Regions from separate parts of the Gordonia terrae genome, predicted to be linked through region 2. Evidence: riboswitches for the same ligand, from Rfam matches in the RefSeq annotation. Region 2 holds a riboswitch; each other region holds the start of a gene.
The links. Region 2 has a riboswitch for cobalamin ahead of cobN (cobaltochelatase subunit CobN). Riboswitches for the same ligand answer to the same signal wherever they lie in the genome.

Region 1 (4,984 bases), 1.4 Mb from region 2:
GCCACATCACCGAGTTTCGTCCGGTGGAGTCGAGATACCAGCTCGAGCATCCGCCCGAATTCCATACGGTGCGTTCGAGTTCGGGATCGAGGTCGGCGTTGTACCGGTCCTGGGCGGTGTCGGTGACCTCGAAGGTCGAACGGCCGCTGCGGGACAGCTCGGAGAGTGCCTTGCTCATGTAGTACGCCTGCGGTTCCAGCATGAGCACGATCGAGCTGTGACCCAGATTGGTGTTGGGGCCGTACAGGAAGAACAGGTTGGGGAAGCCGTGGATCTCGACGCCGCGGTAGGCGCGCGGCGATCCCGCCCACGCCTGGGCCAGGGTGCGCCCGTCGCGTCCGGTGATCGCCGACGCGATCGGCGGTTCGGTGGGTGTGAACCCGGTCGCGAACACGACCGTGTCGACCTCGTGTTCGCGGCCCTGGTCGTCGACGGCGCCGCGTGCGGTGAGGCGGGTGATCGCGCCGGTCACCGTTGCATTGTCGCGCTGCAATGCGGGGAACCATTTGTTGGTCAACAGCATCCGCTTGCAACCGATGGTGTAGTCGGGGGTGAGCCGACGGCGCAGGTCGCCGTCACGGACCTGGATCCGCAGCTGCGCCAGCGCGATGGTCTTGGCGATCGGGAGCAGTTTGGGGTTGCGGGCCATCATCAGGACGTAGGCCTCGCGATAGGTCCACACCATCCGCCGGACGAGCCGGTGGACACCGGGGACGCGGCGATAGAGTGCGCGTTCGAGGGAGCCGATGGTGCGGTCCAGACGCGGCACGACCCAAGCGGGAGTGCGCTGGAAGACCGTGAGATGTCCGACCTCGTCAACGATCTCGGGCACGATCTGGATCGCCGACGCGCCGGTGCCGACGATCGCGACGCGACGTCCGCGGAGGTCGTGGGAGTGGTCCCACTGAGCGGAGTGGAACACGGTGCCGGTGAACTCATCGGCGCCGGCGACCGGTGGCAGACCCGGCTCGGACAGCGCTCCCGGCGCCGCGACCAGGTAGCGGCAGCGGATCTCGCCATCCGTTGTGACCACGATCCATTCCTGCGCCGCGCCGTCCCAGTGAGCCGATGTGAGTGCACAGTTGTAACGGATCTGGTCGGCGAAATCGGCTGCGACCGAACGCAGATACTGGTGGATCTCGTGGCGGCGACCGTAGGTGTTGGACCAGTCCGGGTTGGGGGCGAAGGACAGGGAGTACAGCGACGTCGGGACGTCGCAGGCCGCGCCCGGGTAGTCGTTCTCGCGCCAGACCCCACCCGCGCCGTCGCCACGTTCGATGGCCAGCGTCTGCAGCTGCGGATGATCCGTGCGAAGACGATGCAGGGCGGCGAGACCGCCGAACCCGACGCCGACGACGAGGACGTCCACGCGCCGGGGCAGCGTGTTCTGCTGCGGGAGAGTCGGACTGGGTTCAGTCATGGGTCAGGAGTTCCTTCCATACGGGCAGGAGGTGGTCGAGCAGCGCGCGGTCGGCGTCGGGTGAGCGCAGGATGCGCGACACCGCCAATCCGCGTGCGAGTTCGATGGAGAGTTCGAGTTCCGCGGCGGTGTACCGGTCACCGAACAACTCGGCACAACCGACGGCGAGTGCGTCGGACACCTGCTGTTCCAGCGGGATGATCGCGGTTCGCAATCCGACGTCGCAGCGGGCGGCGACCCACAGCTCGAGAGCGGCGTCGAACAGCGGGCCGCTGAACGCCTCGATGAGTATCTCGAGTCCCTCGTGACCCGTCCGGGGCCGCGACAGGATCTCTGCCAGCCGACGCTCGACCAGGTGTCCGACCGCGGCGACCACCAGTGATTCCCGGGTGGGGAAGTGATGCAGGAGAGCGCCGCGGGAGATACCTGCCCGGCGGTTGACCTCCTGCGTCGTGGTGGCGGCGTAGCCGACGTCGACCAGGGCGTCGACGGTCGCGTCGAGGATGAGCGCACGCGTGGTCGCGGTGCGTTCGGCCTGCGTGCGTCGGCGCGGGGCTCGGGTGGGCTCGGTCACATCGACGACGATAGCACAAACAGTCCGGACTGCTTGTAAGTTCCGGAGATCATCCACCGCACGCCGCATGCGATGTCGTGATTGGCCACTCCGTACGATGACCGGGACGCAAGGGAACCCGGTGCGAATCCGGGGCTGTCCCGCAACTGTGACCCGACCTCGATCGGGAAGCCAGATCGCTTGCGTCTTCGCGACCCACGAGGATGGACATGAAAAATTCAAGATCGACAGCTGCGCACGCAGCTCCCGAATTGACCCGACGCCGGCTGCTACGCGGAGCCGGTGGGATCGCCGGCCTCGCCGGTCTCGGCGCGGTGGGCCTGCTCGCCGGTTGTGCCGACCGGCCGAGCCCGGCAGGCGCTCCGAGCGGCGGTACCCCGGTCCCCGGCGGCACGTTGCGCGTCGTCTTCGCGGGCACCTCGGCGACCGCCGATGTCCTCGACCCGCACGTCGTCGGCCACTCGGCGGGTGGCGCACTGTCCAAGGCGGTGTGGGATCACCTCGTCGACTACAACAACGACCTCACCCTCGACTATCGGCTCGCCGAGTCGCTGGAACCCAACGCCGACGGCTCGCAGTGGCGGATGGCGCTGCGCCGGGGCGTCGAGTTCAGTGACGGTTCGCCGTTCACGTCTCGCGATGTCATGTGGAGTCTCGAGCGCATGCTCGACGAGGAGAAACCGTCGGCCGGTGACCTCGACATCATCGACCTGTCCCGCACCAGGCCCGACGGCGATCACGCCGTCGTGGTGTCGATGAGAGAACCCGTCGCCGACTTCGGTTCGGTGCTCGCCGGTTGGTACGTCTACGTGATCAAGGACGGTACGACGGAATTCACGCCGTCGTCGCTTCCCGTGGGGACCGGCCCGTTCGTTCTGGAGTCGTGGTCGCCGGGCGACCGGTCGGTGTTGACCCGCAACGAGAACCACTGGGATCAGCGGCCCCACCTCGACGGGCTGGAGATCCTCCAGGTCGCCGAAGCCGACGCCAGATTCAACGCGTTCGGCTCGCAGGAGGCCGACGTCGTCTACGAACTCTCGCCGGCGCAGGGCAACATCCTGCGATCGCAGTCCGACGTCTACCTCGTGACGCCGCCGGTGGGCACGATGAGCTCGTTCACGATGCGTACCGACCTCGCGCCGTTCGACGATCCGCGAGTACGGGAGGCCCTCAAGCTGTCGGTGGACCGGCAGGCGATGGTCGACAAGGTGTATTACGGGTTCGCCGAGGTCGGCAACGACCTGTACGGCAAGGGCGCACCGTTCTACGCCGACATGCCGCAACGCGCGTACGACCCGGAACGGGCTCGCCGCCTGCTCCGAGAGGCGGGCAAGGAGAACCTCGTCGTCACCCTGCACACCGCGGACGTCAGTCCCGGCCAGTTGGCCTCGGCGACCCTCTTCGCCGAGCAGGCCAAGGCCGCCGGGATCACCGTCAACCTCGCTGTCGAGCCGGGCGACACCTACTTCTCCCAGGTCGTCGGGTCAAAGCCCCTCACCCAGTCCGGTTGGTGGAACTACAGTCTGGACTACTTCTACGGGCAGACCCTCACCTCGGACGCCCCGGCCAACGCGACCGCCTGGCGTCGTCCTGCGTGGGATGCCACCTTCGCCCAGGCTCGCGCCGAGATGGACCCGGCTCGCCGTGGTGAGTTGTACCGGGAACTGCAGGACGAACTCTGGAACGACAGCGGTTACCTCATCCACAGTTTCGCCCTGCAGCCGACGGGCGTCCGCAACACCGTGCAGGGCATCACCGACGGGGTGCCCGGCACCGGGCAGTGGGCCTCCTTCACGGGCACCTGGCTCCAGCAGCGCTAGGGGACTCGTCGTGTTGCGGTATGTCGCGGGCCGGTTGGCCGGGGCGTTGGCCGTGCTCGCTGTCGTTGCGGTGTCGATCTTCGTGCTCTTCGAACTGCTCCCGGGTGATGCCGCCACGACCCGGTTGTCGAGAGGAGCCGCGGGCCAACCGGATCCGGCTCAGGTGGCCGCTCTGCGCGCGGAACTGGGACTCGATCGTCCGGCAGTCGTACGGTTCCTCGACTGGGCAGGCGGTTTCCTCACCGGGGACCTCGGCGTGTCGCAACTCTCGGGCCGTCCGGTCGCCGAGATCCTCGACGGGCGACTCGCGAACTCGGTGATCCTCGCGATCGTCACCGTCGTCGTCCTGGTCCCGGCGGCGCTGGCGATCGGCGTCGCCGCCGGCGCACGGCCGGGTTCGCGCTGGGACCGGTTGCTCAGTACTGCGGCGCTCGCGGCGGAATCCGTCCCCGCGTTCGTGGTCGGTGTCGTACTGATTGCCTGGGTGGCGATCGGGATGGGGGTGCTGCCCGCGGTGTCGCTCGTACCGACGGGCACATCGGCGCTCGACCGTCCGGAGGTGCTGGTGCTACCGGTGCTGTGCCTGCTCATCGGGCTGGCACCGCATCCGGTGCGACTCGTCCGCGCCCGGATGACGGAAGCGATGCGCGCGCCGTACATCTCGGCGGCGCGGGCGAACGGGGTCGGCGAATTCCGGCTCGTCGTGCGTCATGCGGCGCCCAACGCGATCTCCGCGTCGGTGCAACCGCTGGCGGGAGCCGTCGTCGGGCTCGTCGGCGGTATCGCGGTCATCGAAGTCGTGTTCGCGTATCCGGGTGTGGCGCACGAACTCCTGCGGGCCATCTCCGGACGCGATCTGATCTTCGTGCAGTCGGTGGCGGTGCTGTTGGCCGCGTACGGGCTGCTCGTGTATCTCCTCGCCGACCTCGTGGCGCTCGGCTCGTCGCCGGCCGCACGGGGTGTCATCGGACGCAGCCGGTCATGAGCACGCGCTGTCGACGGCTCGTCGGCCCCGCTGCGGTGTTGGGCGTCCTCGTGATCGTCATTGTCCTCGGGCCGTTCGTCGCACCGTTCTCGCCGACCGCGATCGCCTCGGTGCCGTTCGAGACACCGTCGTCGAACCATTGGCTCGGAACCGATTTCGTCGGACGCGACGTCCTGTCACGCGTT
Region 2 (4,984 bases):
GCAACCTCGGCGACTGCGGCGGCCATCGCGAACACGCCGGGATCACCGGAGGAGACGACGGCGACACGCGCGCCGCGTCGGGCGAGGTCGAGGGCGAATTCGGCGCGTTCGGCCTCCACCCGGTTGTCGCTGGCATGCACGCGCTGGCCCGGGCGGGGGGTGACGCGCTTGAGGTAGGTGGTGTATCCGACGAGGTCGGTGGCCGTGGCCAGCTCGGTGCGCACCTCCGGGGTGGTCCAGCTGTCGTGGCCCGGGCCGAGCCCGACGACGACGAGCTCACCGGGCACGGGTTCCGGCTCGAACCTCGGATTGTTGCGGCGTCCCGGGACGACGAGGATCGAGAAGTAGGGCACCTCCGCGGGATTCACGTCGGCGGCCGGGAGCACCCGTTCGACCGTCGTGGAGGCGCGCTCGACGTAGTACGCCTCGTCGAGACGCCCGGCCTCGCGGAGCGCATCACGCACCCGCTCGAAGGTCCGGCCGAGTTTCATCACGACGATCGCGTCCCCGGAACGGAAACGGAAGAGCAGCTCCGACGTCGACGCCGTACCCGGAACCACCGTGAGGGTCTCTTCGCCCTCGACGAGCGGGACTCCGGTGGCCGCCGACGCCGCGCTCACCGAGGTCACGCCGGGCACGATCTCGGCGTCGAAGTGCGGCGACAGCCGCTTGTGCATGTGCATGTACGAGCTGTAGAAGAGCGGATCGCCCTCGGCGAGGAGGACGACGTCACGCCCGGCCCGCAGGTGCACCGCGAGACGTTCGGCGCTCTCGGTGTAGAAGTCGTCGAGTGCGCCCTGGTAGCCGCCGGGGTGGTCAGTCGTCTCGGTGGTGACCGGGTACATCAGACGTTCCTCGGTCTGGCCCTCGCGCAGGTACGGCTCGGCGACCGACCTCGCGATGCTGTTGCCGTGGCGCGCAGAGTGATACGCGATCACATCCGCGGTGGTGATGAGGCGGGCGGCCTTGACCGTCATCAGTTCGCTGTCGCCCGGGCCGAGCCCGATGCCGTAGAGCGTGCCCTGACCCGACGTCTGTCCGGCGGCCGAGCTGTCCGAGTGCATGGGGGCCATCGTCATTCCTTCGGGGTCGCGAGCGCGTTGACCGCGGCCGCGGTGATCGCCGACCCGCCGCGCCGGCCCGTGACCGTGATGAACTCGAGGTCGTCGCGCTCGGCCAGGGCCGCGCAGGATTCGACCGCGCCGACGAAACCGACGGGTGCGCCGACGATCGCGGCGGGACGGGGCGCACCGTCGTCGATCATGTCGAGCAGCGTGAACAGTGCGGTCGGCGCGTTGCCGATCGCGACCACCGCACCTTCCAGGCGGGGCAACCAGAACTCCAGTGCGGCAGCGGTTCTCGTGGTCCCCAGCTGCTCGGCAAGAGTCGGGAGAGTGGGTTCGGACAGGTGGCAGAGCACCTCGTTGTCCGCGGGGAGGCGTTTGCGGGTGATGCCGGAGGCCACCATGTTGGCGTCGCAGAGGATCGGGGCGCCGGCCTCCAGCGCGCCGCGCGCGGCCGCCACGACACCGGGCGTCGCGATCACGTCGCGCGTCAGGTCGGTCTGGCCGCATGCATGGATCATCCGGACGACCACGGTCGCGACGTCGGGCGCGAACGCAGAGAGGTCGGACTCGGCGCGGATCGTGGCGAAGGACTGACGGTAGATCGCGGCGCCGTCTCGTAGGTACTCGGTCATGGTGCTGACGAGCCTAACGGCGCCGCCGTTCGTATCCGCCGTCGGGCGTGGCCTCCACCGAGAGGTGGGATTCGGCCGGCGATCCGCAGCCACGGGCGCAACCGACCCAGTGCTCGCGTTCGTCGACGGGGTCGCCGGCCTGCACACGGGCCATCAGGTCGTCCCGGACCGGGGCGTGGGCGGACGCGCACCCGGGCGCTCCGACGCAGCAGCTGACGGACGCCCAGGGCGACGCGGCGTCGAAGATCAGGCCCATCGGTGCGAGCACGCGGACGACCGTCTCGGCCACGCCCTCCCCTAGATCGCAGAGCAGGATCTCGCGGTCGGGCGTGAACACGATCGGCGCCTGGACCGCCGCGATGAACTCCGCCAGCCGGGCCGGCAACCGACCGAGTTCGACGACCGCGCCGAGCAGGACCGCGCCGTCGTCCTGGTCGAACCAGCCGACGATCGGCTCGCCGGGGGCGCTCGGCGTGGTGTCCGGGTCGTTGTCGATCACCGGGTCGAGACCCGACGCGACGAGGTCGGTGAGTCGACGCCGGGCGTCGGTGTCGAGGTCGCGGACCCGCCACGCGCCGGGAACGACCTGACCCAGGCCCGCTGCCACCGCGATCAGCGCGCGAACGATCGCCTCCGAACCACTCGCCGACCCGACGGCGACCCCGCCGATGCTGATGTTCGCCGCTAGTGGCGTGCGGGCCCGGATCACCGCGCACGCATCCGGGCGTCGGGCGGCGATGTCACCGCGGCCGTCGTCGATCCCGAACAGGAACCGGCCGGACAAGGAGGCCGCGGCCGGGTCGGCGCGTAGGGCGTCGTCGAGGGCGGCGGCGAGCGGACGCGCGTCGGCGATGCCGCCGATACGACCGGTCAGTGGGCTGAGCTCGATGTTGCGCACCTTGTCATGGGTGCTGCTCGGCGCGAGCCCGGCCGCGACGACCGCCTCGGCGACGGCCTCGACGTCGGTGATCCCGCGCAGCTGGAGGTTGCCGCGCACCGTCAGCTCCAGGTGTCCGTCGGCATGGTCGGCGGCCGCCCGGGCGAGCTCCTCCAGCTGATCCGGACGGATCCGCCCGCCCGGCAGCCGGACCCGGGCCAGTGCGCCGTCGGCCGCCGGATGCGTGTCGAAGACCCCAGGGCAACGGTCGGCGGCGGCCCGGGCTGGCTGGTTCATCCCACCAGCCTACGACCGGCGGGTGCGGTGGCCGTAGGCTGAACGCACCGCGAGCGGGCTGAAGCCGGTGCGATTCCGGCGCGGTCGCGCCACTGTGATCGGGGAGCCGGGATCGACCGGCCATCCGGGAGTCAGACCAGTCCCTCGCACTGCACCCGCCACCCACGGCACCGACACGCACCCGGGCGCGACAACCCGGCGAGGAGACACGATGATCCTGCTGCTCTCGACCTCGGACACCGATCTGCTCACGGCCTCGGCGGCCCATGAGGAGAACGCACCGTCGGGCAGTGCTCCGACGGAGGCGTCGGTGTCCTACCGCGGCGCAAACCCCTCTCGCATCCTGGTCGAGGACATCCCGCGACTCGCCGCCGACGCCGATCTCATCGTCGTACGCATCCTGGGCGGAGTGCGCGCGTGGGAGGACGGGCTCGCGGCGGTCGAGGCGACCGGCAAGCCCCTGGTCGTGTGCTCCGGCGAGCAGCAGCCCGACCCCGACCTGATGGCGCACTCCACCGTGCCGTCCGGTGTCGCCGCGCAGGCCCACGACTACCTCGCGGCCGGCGGCGTCGCGAACCTCGTGAACCTGCACCACTTCTTGTCCGACACCGTCCTGCTGACCGGCAACGGTTTCGAACTCCCGCAGCAGACGCCCGCGTGGGGCGTGCTGGAACGGACGCCTACTCCGCTCCCTGAGGTCCGAGGAGCGCACGCCGAGCCTTCTCCGCTCCCTGAGGTGCGAGGAGCGCAAGCGACGAGCCACGAAGGGCCCGACGCCCCCACGATCGCCGTGCTCTACTACCGCGCCCAGCACCTGGCGGGCAACACCCGCTACATCGCCGCGCTCTGCGACGCCATCGAGGCGAAGGGCGCGCGAGCGCTGCCGATCTTCTGCGCGTCGCTGCGGACCGCCCCCGACGACCTCCTCGAGATGCTCGGTACCGCCGACGCCCTGGTGGTCACCGTGCTCGCCGCGGGCGGCGCCACCCCGGCCACCGCGTCGGCCGGTGGCGACGACGAGGCGTGGAACATCGAACGGCTGGCCGCCCTGGACATCCCGATCCTGCAGGGTCTCTGCCTCACCGGGTCCCGCGCGGACTGGGAGGACAGCGACGACGGCCTGTCGCCGCTCGACGTCGCCACCCAGGTGGCGGTGCCCGAGTTCGACGGTCGGATCATCACCGTGCCGTTCTCCTTCAAGGAGTTCGACGACGACGGATTGCCCTGGTACCAGCCGGATCTCGAGCGCTGTGCCCGGGTGGCAGGCATCGCCACCGCGCACGCCCGGTTGCGTCGGACACCGGCCGCGGACAAGCGGATCGCGGTCATGCTGTCGGCCTACCCGACCAAGCACGCCCGGATCGGCAACGCCGTCGGACTCGACACCCCGCGCAGCCTCCTGCGCCTGCTCGATGCGATGCGCGCGGCCGGGTACGACATCGGACCGGAGTCCGGCCCGGACGCGATCCCCGGTCTCGCCGAGGACGATTCGGATGCGCTGATCCACCAGATCATCGCCACCGGCGGCCAGGATGCCGACTGGCTCACCGAGGAGACCCTCGCCGCCAACCCGATCCGCCTGTCGGCGCGCGATTACCGAGCGTGGTTCGACACCCTGCCCGAGGGACTGCGCTCGGCGGTCACCGAGCACTGGGGTCCGGCTCCGGGTGACCTGTTCGTCGACCGCACGCACAATCCCGACGGCGACATCGTCATCGCGGCACTGACCTTCGGCAACGTCGCGATCATGGTGCAGCCGCCGCGCGGCTTCGGCGAGAACCCGGTCGCGATCTACCACGACCCCGACCTCCCGCCGTCGCATCACTACCTCGCGTCGTACCGGTGGATTGCTGCGCACGACACCGGCTTCGGCGCCGACGCGATCGTGCACGTCGGCAAGCACGGCAACCTGGAATGGCTGCCCGGCAAGAATCTCGGCATGTCGGCGGACTGCGGCACCGACGCCGCCCTCGGCGACCTCCCGCTCGTCTACCCGTTCCTGGTGAACGACCCGGGGGAGGGGACGCAGGCCAAGCGACGTGCGCACGCGGTCCTCGTCGACCATCTGATCCCGCCGATGGCACGCGCCGAGTCCTACGGCGACATCGCCC
Region 3 (4,984 bases), 760 kb from region 2:
GCGCCTTCGGATCCGCGCGCGTCCGAACCGGTGTCCTCGGTCTCGCCGAGCAGTCGGTCCTTGCCGACGCGCACGTTGTCGAAGAACAGCTCGCCCGTCGGCGAACTCATCATGCCCATCTTCTTGAACGGCTTACCCTGGGTGAGCCCCGGCATACCCTTGTCCAGCACGAACGACAGCACCTTGCGGTCGCGCATCGGCGTTCCGCTGCCGTCGTCGAGCTTGGCGAACACGACGATGGTGTCGGCGTAGGGGCCGTTCGTGATGAAGGTCTTCTGCCCGTTGAGGATGTAGTCGTCACCGTCACGACGAACCGTGGTCTTCATGCCGCCGAGCGCATCCGACCCGGAGTCGGGTTCGGTGATCGCCCAGGCGCCGACCTTCTCCATGGTCACCAACTCGGGCAGCCAGCGCTTCTTCTGCGCGAGCGTGCCCTTGCCGCGGATGGTCGAGGCGGTCAGCCCCATGCTCACTCCCAGCGACGCGACGAGGCCCAGACACACACCCGCGAGCTCGATGTTGACCATCATGAACATCGATCCGCCCATGCCGCCGCCATCGCCGGAGGACTTCTTCTTCTCGCCCTTGGCTTCTGCCTCGAGCTCCTTCTCGAGCGCATCCTTGGCCATGGCATCGACACCGAAGCTCGACAACAGCTTGCGGGTGATGTCGTACGGCGGCAGGACGCCGGACTCGAGTTCGTCGAGATGGGGCCGGATCTCCTTGTCGATGAACGCCCGCAAGGCGTCCCGAACCATCAGATCTTCATCGGACCACTCGAACATCGTCACACTCCCAGACCGGTGTCCGCCCGGGGCGAACATGTTTCAGTTTTGTCGTCCCCAACTGTGTCAGGAGTCACTGCCGATGTCTAGGTACGCCGTCGCGAATCTGTTCCTATCAGGTGTTTGCGCAGGTGTAGATGGTCGCCGGGCGGACCTCGTGGGCGAAGAACCGCTCCACGCCCGGGCACAGCAGGGCCTGGGCCACCGGCATCGCCACCACCACCCAACGGTCGGCGAGCCCGGAGCGGCCGTCGCGCCAGAGATGGACGCGGCCGACGAAATCCGCAAGGCTCTCGCCCCCGTGTGGCCGGGCACCGGGATCGGCGAACCACGCGCCGAGCTCGACGGGATCGATCTCCTCCGGAGTGCGGCCTGCCCACGCTCCGACGTCCAGCGTCCGCAGGGCGTCGTCGACGAGGGCGTCGGAGGCACCCAGGAGTTCGGCGGTCTCCCGGGTCGCGATCTCCGGACCACAACTGCCGACCGTGCGCGTGGAAGTCGCGGCCAGGCGGAGCACGTCCCGGCGGCCCCGCTCGTCCAGAACCTGATCACCGCCGAATCGCACCGACCGATTGGGGCCGGTGCGACCGGCGGTGATGATCTGCATGCGCGAAACGATCGCCGCCTCAGTGCTGGGCGGCGACCGCCGGGGCGCGGTCGGCGGTACGCGAGCGCGCCATCGCCCCCAGCAGCAGGGCGAACACCACGGTGAGAACCGTCCACAGGATCACCTGGTTGGCGATGGCGTAGACCCGGAAGTCCCCGATCACGTCACCGGGGAAGCCCGGGAACACGATCTGACCGGCGTCGTTGCGAACCGGCTCGGGGACCTCGGCGAAGGACGGCAGGAACGCGAGCACGATCGCTACGCCGGCCAGGTAGGCGGCGACAGCGGCGACGGCCGAGACGAATCCGCCGATCCGCGGACGCAGCCACAACGCCAGGACCACGGCCGCGATGGCCAGGATCACCGACGCCACACTGATGGTGAGGAAGGCTCCGGTTCTCTCGCCGATGGTGTCGTCGTCGCCGACGGCGGGCGGATTCGCCGGGTAGGCGAAGAACGGCACGGCGAACACGGCGACGAAACCGATCGCGCCGAGCACACCCGCGACCGCGCGCGGGTCGGTCGCGGGATGGCGACTGCCGAGATGACTCCAGAGCACCGTGAACGCCACCGCGAAGAACGCACCCATGCACACCGCGAACACGACGTTGCCGACACCGGCGCCGAGGTTCTCCTGCATGGCCCGCGTGAACAGCTCGCCGCCCTCACCGTGCGTGTGGCCACCCGGTTCGGCGGCGTGGGCCAGTGCCTCCTCGGCCTCCGAGCGGGCGCCTTCGTAGTCGATGGCCTTGGCGACGACCGGTTCGAGGTAGAACCGGGCGAACACGAACGAGACGATTCCGGCGATCAGACCTGCGAGCAGGCCGGCGCCGATGAATTTCTTCTCCATATGTACTTGGCTTCCTGTGGGATACGGCCGGTCAGGCCGGCTCAGTGGCAGGGGAAGCCGAGGAAGTGGCGTGCGTCGTGCACGAACTCGTGGACGTGGGTGTCGGAGCCGAAGACGGACACGACGCCCTGGTCGTACCCGAGGAAGTAGTAGGCGAGACCCGCCAGGAGCACGGTCAGGCTGAGCCAGAGGGCTGCACTCGCGACCGACAGGTTCGGTACGGGCAGGGCACGGGCCGGGGCGGCCTGTACGGCTGCAACAGTGCGGGGAGCTGTCATGGTGGGGTCCTTTCGCCGATCTCGCGTCGGAGATGTCGTGGTGTAGCAGTCCGGAGGACTGCTACACGCCGGCACGGCATCCTGACTCACGTCACCCCGTCACCATCGACCGCGTCGATATGTCGACACGTCGACCGCGTCGACATATCTACGGTGTCGATATGGGCAGCGTTCACAGTGGCGCGACCGTTCCGGACTCTCACCGGATTCCCCGCACAGGCGTGGGATGACTCTATACCGCGTTCTGTCGTACGCGTGAGACATAGTGGAGAGATGCCCCGCGCTTCGGTGCTCGACCGCTTCACCGCCCCCACCCGACGGTGGTTCTCCGGCGCCTTCACCGCTCCCACCGCCGCGCAGAAGGGTGCGTGGACGTCGATCGCCGACGGCTCGCACACCTTGGTCATCGCCCCCACCGGATCGGGCAAGACCCTCGCCGCGTTCCTGTGGGCCCTCGACCGCCTCGCCGCCGACCCGGACTCGCGGCCCGCCGGCACCAAGGTCCTCTACATCTCGCCGCTCAAGGCATTGGCCGTCGACGTCGAACGCAACCTGCGGGCCCCGCTGACCGGCATCACGCGGGCGGCTCAGGAGCTCAACCTGCCCGAACCGAACATCACCGTCGGCGTCCGGTCCGGTGACACCTCCGCCGCGGACCGCCGCGCACTGGTCAAGACACCGCCCGACATCCTGATCACGACGCCGGAGTCGCTGTATCTGATGCTCACGTCGGCCGCGCGAGAGAGCCTCACCGGCGTCCAGGCCGTCATCGTCGACGAGGTGCACGCGGTCGCCGCCACCAAGCGCGGTACGCACCTCGCGCTGACCCTCGAACGACTCGACGAGCTGCTCGAGAAGCCCGCGCAGCGGATCGGGTTGTCGGCGACCGTCCGGCCGCCGGAGGTGGTGGCGGGGTTCCTGTCCGGCGCCGCGCCGTGTCAGGTGGTCAAGCCCAAGGCCGACAAGACGTTCGACCTCCGCGTCGATGTCCCGGTCGAGGACATGGCCAACATCCCACCCCCGGTGTCCGATGCCGACCCCGCCGCACTCGACGACGCGTTCTCCCCGACCGCCGGGTCGCTGTGGCCGTACGTCGAGGCCTCGATCGTCGACCAGATCGAGGCCAACCGGGCGACGATCGTGTTCGCCAACTCCCGGCGCCTCGCCGAGAAACTCACCGCCCGGCTCAACGAGATCCACGCCGAACGCCACGGGCAGCCGGCCGAACCGACCGGCAATCCGTCGGTCGCCGGCGGCGCCCCCGCGTTCGTCATGGGCAGCGGCGCGAGCTCGGGCGCCGAACCCGTCCTGGCCCGCGCGCATCACGGCTCGGTCAGCAAGGAGCAGCGCGCCCAGATCGAGGACGACCTGAAGGCCGGGCGCCTGTCCTGCGTCGTCGCGACCAGCTCCCTCGAACTCGGCATCGACATGGGCGCGGTCGACCTCGTGATCCAGGTGGAGTCCCCGCCGTCGGTGGCCAGCGGGCTGCAGCGCATCGGCCGCGCCGGCCACCAGGTCGGCGAGATCAGCCAGGGCATCCTGTACCCGAAGCACCGCACCGATCTCCTGCACTGCACCGTGACGGTGAGCCGCATGCTCGACGGGGCGATCGAGGAGATCAAGGTCCCGCAGAATCCCCTCGACATCCTCGCCCAGCAGACCATCGCGGCCGCCGCGGTCGACGACCTCGAGGTCGACCACTGGTACGAGGTGATTCGCCGCGCGGCGCCCTATCGCGAACTGGGCCGGGGCGTCTTCGACGCGACCCTCGACCTGATCGCGGGTCGTTTTCCGTCGGACGAGTTCGCCGAACTGCGCCCGCGGGTGAACTGGGACCGCGACGCCGGGGTGATCACCGGCCGGCGCGGAGCGCAGCGGCTCGCGGTCACCTCGGGCGGTTCCATCCCCGACCGCGGCCTCTTCGGTGTGTTCATGGTCGGCGAGAAGGCAACGCGCGTCGGCGAACTCGACGAGGAGATGGTCTACGAGTCGCGTGTCGGCGACGTCTTCGCACTCGGCGCGACCAGCTGGCGGATCGAGGACATCACCCACGACCGCGTCCTGGTCTCCCCCGCGTTCGGTCAGCCGGGCCGGTTGCCGTTCTGGATCGGCGACGCGATCGGACGCCCCGCCGAACTCGGCGCCGCGATCGGTGCGTTCACCGGTGCGATCGCCGACCCCGGCAAGCTCGACGACCATGCCGCACGCCTCGGCCTCACCGACAACGCCCGCACCAACCTCGAGACCCTCATCGCCGAGCAGCGGGAGTCGACCGGACACCTCCCCACCGACCGCACCCTGGTGGTCGAGCGGTTCCGTGACGAGCTCGGCGACTGGCGGGTGATCCTGCACTCCCCCTACGGTTTACGTGTCCACGCACCCTGGGCGAGCGCGATCTCGCAGCGCCTGCTGGAGACCCTGGGCATCGAGGGTGCCACCACGGCCTCCGACGACGGGATCATCC
Region 4 (4,984 bases), 1.3 Mb from region 2:
CTGTCGCCGCTGGTGTTGGGAGGTCCTTGTGTGTTCAGTTGTCGATCTTCAGTTGTTCTGACTCAAGCGACCCGGAGGGTGCGCGTGATCAGCCCTGACGCTGCTTGTGACGCAGGTTCTCGCAGATCACCATGACCCGACCGTTGCGGCGGATCACCTTGCACTTCTCGCAGATCGGCTTGACGCTCGGCTGAACCTTCACGTCAATCTCTCCTGCTCGGCTCGCCCGCGCGCACGCCGAAAGCGGCCGTGCACGTGGGTGTCGGTCTCCTCCCGAACGGATGTCCGGGAAGTCTGTCCCCGGCATCGCCGGGAAAGTCTCACTTGTAGCGGTACACGATTCGCCCACGAGCCAGGTCGTAGGGCGAGAGTTCCACGACGACCCGATCCTCGGGCAGGATGCGGATGTAGTGCTGCCGCATCTTGCCGCTGATGTGGGCGAGAACCTTGTGTCCGTTCTCCAGCTCAATACGAAACATCGCATTGGGCAGGGGTTCGATCACTCGACCCTCGACCTCGATGGCCCCGTCTTTCTTCGCCATGTCCTCCGCGATCCTGGCCGTGACCACGACATCCGGGTGATGCCGCGGCGCATCGGCCGGGTTGAATCAGTGTTTGTCCGTTAGGGTGTGGGCACCGGTCCGCGAGGACCTGCACCCGGTGTGCGCCGACCGGGCCCACGTGCTGACACGCTGATGCCCGGCACGCGATGCGCACCGACGATCCATGTTACGCGAACGAGCAGGCCAGGCCAAATGCGTGCTCAGCGCCACGGAGAGAGGCCGCACCGGATGGGCACTGTCGACGACTATCTCGACGGACTCGACCCCGCCGACCGCGAGGTGGTCGGACGCATCTACGACGTCGCCCGCACCGCGGTCCCCGACACCACTCAGGGCAAGGGCTACGGCATGCCGGCCCTGACATATCGCGGGAGCCCGCTCCTCTCGGTGATGCGCACCAAGAAGCACATCGGTCTGTACCCGTTCAGCCCGGAGGCGGTCGACGCCGGGCGGCCGTTCCTCGACGGTTTCGACGTGGAGAAGGGCACCGTTCGGTTTCAGCCGGGGACTCCTCCTTCCGACGATGCGATCCGCGCGATGATGTCGTTTCGGCGCGATCAGATCGACGGCTGACCGCCCGAACGTCGAACTACCGGTGTTCAGCGGGTCGACTTTGCTGGGCTAGGGTCGATGACGCATGTGGTTCGCCGCGTCGGGGGTCGTTTCAGCTCTCCGTCCGCGGCGTCGAGTCGCCGGCATCACGCCGGCGGACGAGAGGGAATCCGGTTCGAATCCGGAGCTGTCCCCGCAGCGGTATGCCGTAACGACCACCGTCATCAGCACTGAGCTCCGGCTTGGGAAGCGACGGTCAGTAGGAACTTCGATCAGAGGGATCTCGATCGAGAGCGACGGTGAGCCCGAAGACCTGCCAGGTGTACCGGACGCGCCGCGTCCGGTGGCTCGCCGCCTCGAGGATTGGGCGCAGGTCGAACCGGCGATCGTCGCGTGCCCCCTGCCGGGCGTGACGTGGGTCCGATCGATCTCCCCTGCTGGGCGGTGAACCATCCACCGTCAGTAGGAGAAGTCGACGTCCATGTCCGACACCGTCCGCCGCAGCTCCGCGGCACCGTTCACCACCACCGTCCTCGGCACCGCACGCATCGGCCCCCGGCGCGAACTGAAGAGGGCCGTCGAAAGCTATTGGTCCGGCCGCATCGACCGGACCGAGCTCGCCACGGTCGCGCAGCGCCTACGCAGCGAGCAGTGGGCCGAGCTCACCGAGGCCGGCCACGACTCCGTCCCGGTCAACACGTTCTCGTACTACGACCAGGTGCTCGACACCACGGTCCTCCTCGACGCACTGCCGCCGAGGTTCGCCGAGATCGACGATCGGCTCGATCGCTACTTCGCGGCGGCCCGCGGAACCGCCGAGGTGACCCCACTCGAGATGACCAAATGGTTCGACACCAATTACCACTACCTGGTCCCCGAGATCGGCCCGTCGACCACGTTCCGGTTGAATCCGGCGAAGGTGCTGGCCGAGGTCGCCGAAGCCGGGGAACTGGGTCTCCCGGCCCGCCCGGTGATCGTCGGCCCGGTGACGTTCCTGGCGCTGTCGAAGGCGGTCGACGGGGCGGGCGCTCCGCTCGATCGCCTCGACGAGTTGGTGCCCCTGTACCGAGACCTCCTGACGCGGTTGGCTGACGCCGGCGTCGAGTGGGTTCAGCTGGACGAACCCGTCCTGGTGACCGATGCCGCCGCGGGCCTGGGTCCGCGGACCGAATCGGTGTACAACGCCCTGGGCTCCCACGAGCGCCGTCCGGCCATCGCGGTGGCGACGTACTTCGGTGACGCCGGTGATCGGTTGGCACACTTGGCCCGGACGCCGATCGAGGCCATCGCGGTCGACCTCGTCGACGGCTCGGTCGAGACGGTGGCCGGCACCCCCGGCCTGGCCGACAAGCTGCTGATCGCCGGCGTGGTGGACGGCCGCAACGTGTGGCGCACCGACCTGGACCAGGCCGCGGCGACGCTGGCCACCGTGCTCGGTTCCGCCCGTTCCATCGCCGTCTCGACGTCGTGCTCGACCCTGCATGTCCCCTACACCGTGGACGCGGAGGACGAGCTCGACACCAACCTTCGCGGTTGGCTCGCGTTCGCGGCCGAGAAATTCCTCGAGGTGGCGGTGTTGTCGTCGGCGTTGCGCGAAGGCCACGCCGCGCAGGCCGCCGCCTTCGCCGAGAGCTCGACGGCACTGGCCAGCCGTGCCACCGACCCTCGTTTGCACAACGCCGACGTCCGCGCACGCCTGGACGCCGTCACCGATGCCGACGCGACGCGCGGCCCGGCCGATGATCGCCTCGCCGCCCAGCAGGAGCGGCTGGGACTGCCCCCGCTGCCGACCACCACGATCGGTTCCTATCCGCAGACCTCTGCGATCCGACTGGCGCGGGCCGCGCTGCGATCGGGCGAGATCGACCGCACCGAGTACGAGGACCGGATGAAAGCGGAGATCGCGGACGTCGTGGCGCTGCAGGAATCGGTCGGCCTCGATGTGCTCGTCCACGGGGAACCCGAGCGCAATGACATGGTGCAGTACTTCGCCGAGCAGTTCGAGGGATATTTCGCGACGGCGAACGGTTGGGTGCAGTCCTACGGCTCGCGGTGCGTGCGGCCACCGATCCTGTTCGGCGATGTGAGCCGGCCGAAGCAGATGACAGTCGACTGGATCACCTACGCGCAGACGCTGACCAGCAAGCCGGTCAAGGGCATGCTGACCGGCCCGGTGACGATTCTTGCCTGGTCTTTCGTTCGCAACGACCAGCCGCTGTCGGCGTCTGCCGATCAGATCGCGCTCGCCATCCGCGACGAGACCGTCGACCTCGAGAGGGCAGGGGTCGGGATCATCCAGGTCGACGAACCCGCTCTGCGCGAGTTGCTGCCGTTGCGTGACGCGGACAAGCCCGGGTACCTGGCGTGGGCCGTTCGGGCGTTCCGCATCGCGACCTCCGGGGTCCGCGACGATACACAGATCCACACGCACCTCTGCTATTCGGAATTCGGCGAGGTCATCGGAGCGATCGCCGACCTCGACGCCGACGTCACCTCGATCGAGGCGGCGCGGTCGCACATGGAGGTGCTCGACGACCTCGACGAGGCCGGCTTCCGTAACGCGGTGGGCCCGGGTGTGTACGACATCCACTCACCGCGCGTGCCCGACCAGGACGAGATCTTCTCGGCCCTGTCGTCGGCGCTGTCGAGCGTCGGCGCTTCCCGTCTGTGGGTCAACCCGGATTGCGGGCTGAAGACCCGCGGGACCCCGGAGGTGGTGGACTCGCTCACCAACATGGTGGCCGCGGCAACACGACTGCGCGAGACGATCCCGCTGTCCGGCTAGGCAGTCAACCGGCTCGACAAATGACCCCGGCCGTCGCACTCTCCCGTGAGTGCGACGGCCGCGGTCTGCAATACCGACTGCTTGTTGTGCGTCAACCGATCTCGACGAGCAGATCGCCAGGAGCGACCTGCGTGACCGAGTCGATCGCCAGCCGCGCGATCTTGCCGCCGACAGGCGCGGTGATCGTGGCCTCCATCTTCATGGCCTCGATGGTGCCGACGGCCGCACCGGCGGCGACCTCGTCGCCGACACCGACACTCAGCGAGACGACCCCGGCGAACGGTGCGCCGACGTGACGGGGATTGGACCGGTCCACCTTCTCCGCAACGGCCACCTCGGCGTCGACCGACCGGTCACGCACCTGCACCGGCCGCAGCTGTCCGTTGAGGATGCACATGACGGTGCGCATGCCCTTGTCGTCGGGCTCACTGATCGCCTCGAGTCCGATGAGCAACTCCACACCCGGTTCGAGCTCGACGCGGTGCTCCTCGCCGTACCGCAACCCGTAGAAGAACTGGTTCGCCGACAGTCGTGAGGTGTCGCCGTAGGTTTCTTGATGGTCGTCGAACTCCTCTGTGGGGCCGGGGAACAGGAGCCGGTTGAGGGTGTGCTGCCGCTTCGGTCCTGGCGTGTCCAGTGCCACCGAGTCCTCGGCCGACAGGCCCTCGGTCGACGCCGCGTCGGGACGGCCCTCGAGCGCCACGGTGCGGAGCGGCTCCGGCCACCCGCCGGCCGGGTCGCCGAGCTCGCCGCGCAGGAAGCCGACCACCGAGTCCGGGACATCGTGGGATCGCGGATCGGCGGCGAACTCTTCGGCGGTGATCCCCTTGCCCACCAGTGCCAGCGCGAGATCGCCCACGACCTTCGACGACGGGGTGACCTTGATCAGCCTGCCCAGCATGCGGTCGGCGGCGGCATAGGCTTCCTCGACCGCCTCGAACCGGTTCCCGAGCCCGAGCGCGATGGCTTGTTGCCGCAGGTTCGACAGTTGCCCGCCCGGGATCTCATGGGTGTACACACGTCCGGTCGGCGACGGCAGCCCGGATTCGAAGGGCGCGTATACTTTTCGCAGCGCTTCCCAGTA

Region 1: another riboswitch for cobalamin. It lies ahead of BCM27_RS06550 (ABC transporter substrate-binding protein); the one in region 2 lies ahead of cobN (cobaltochelatase subunit CobN).
Region 3: another riboswitch for cobalamin. It lies ahead of BCM27_RS09305 (CbtB domain-containing protein); the one in region 2 lies ahead of cobN (cobaltochelatase subunit CobN).
Region 4: another riboswitch for cobalamin. It lies ahead of metE (5-methyltetrahydropteroyltriglutamate--homocysteine S-methyltransferase); the one in region 2 lies ahead of cobN (cobaltochelatase subunit CobN).

The regions. Positions count from the first base shown of each region.
Region 1 covers NZ_CP016594.1:1,438,817-1,443,800, forward strand. Annotated here, with positions in the region: gene BCM27_RS06540 (flavin-containing monooxygenase) at 1-1,420, opposite strand, end outside; gene BCM27_RS06545 (TetR/AcrR family transcriptional regulator) at 1,413-1,994, opposite strand; adenosylcobalamin (AdoCbl) riboswitch at 2,100-2,181, shown strand; gene BCM27_RS06550 (ABC transporter substrate-binding protein) at 2,204-3,814, shown strand; gene BCM27_RS06555 (ABC transporter permease) at 3,825-4,799, shown strand; gene BCM27_RS06560 (ABC transporter ATP-binding protein/permease) at 4,796-4,984, shown strand, end outside.
Region 2 covers NZ_CP016594.1:2,809,842-2,814,825, forward strand. Annotated here, with positions in the region: gene cobJ (precorrin-3B C(17)-methyltransferase) at 1-1,073, opposite strand, end outside; gene BCM27_RS12740 (precorrin-8X methylmutase) at 1,076-1,699, opposite strand; gene cobG (precorrin-3B synthase) at 1,713-2,873, opposite strand; cobalamin riboswitch at 2,877-3,012, shown strand; gene cobN (cobaltochelatase subunit CobN) at 3,085-4,984, shown strand, end outside.
Region 3 covers NZ_CP016594.1:2,048,903-2,053,886, reverse strand. Annotated here, with positions in the region: gene BCM27_RS09320 (acyl-CoA dehydrogenase family protein) at 1-785, opposite strand, end outside; gene BCM27_RS09315 (histidine phosphatase family protein) at 901-1,392, opposite strand; gene BCM27_RS09310 (CbtA family protein) at 1,412-2,242, opposite strand; gene BCM27_RS09305 (CbtB domain-containing protein) at 2,284-2,520, opposite strand; cobalamin riboswitch at 2,596-2,732, opposite strand; gene BCM27_RS09300 (ATP-dependent helicase) at 2,794-4,984, shown strand, end outside.
Region 4 covers NZ_CP016594.1:4,139,709-4,144,692, forward strand. Annotated here, with positions in the region: gene rpmJ (50S ribosomal protein L36) at 89-202, opposite strand; gene infA (translation initiation factor IF-1) at 321-542, opposite strand; gene BCM27_RS18640 (iron chaperone) at 792-1,136, shown strand; cobalamin riboswitch at 1,233-1,450, shown strand; gene metE (5-methyltetrahydropteroyltriglutamate--homocysteine S-methyltransferase) at 1,597-3,900, shown strand; gene BCM27_RS18650 (pyruvate carboxylase) at 3,992-4,984, opposite strand, start outside.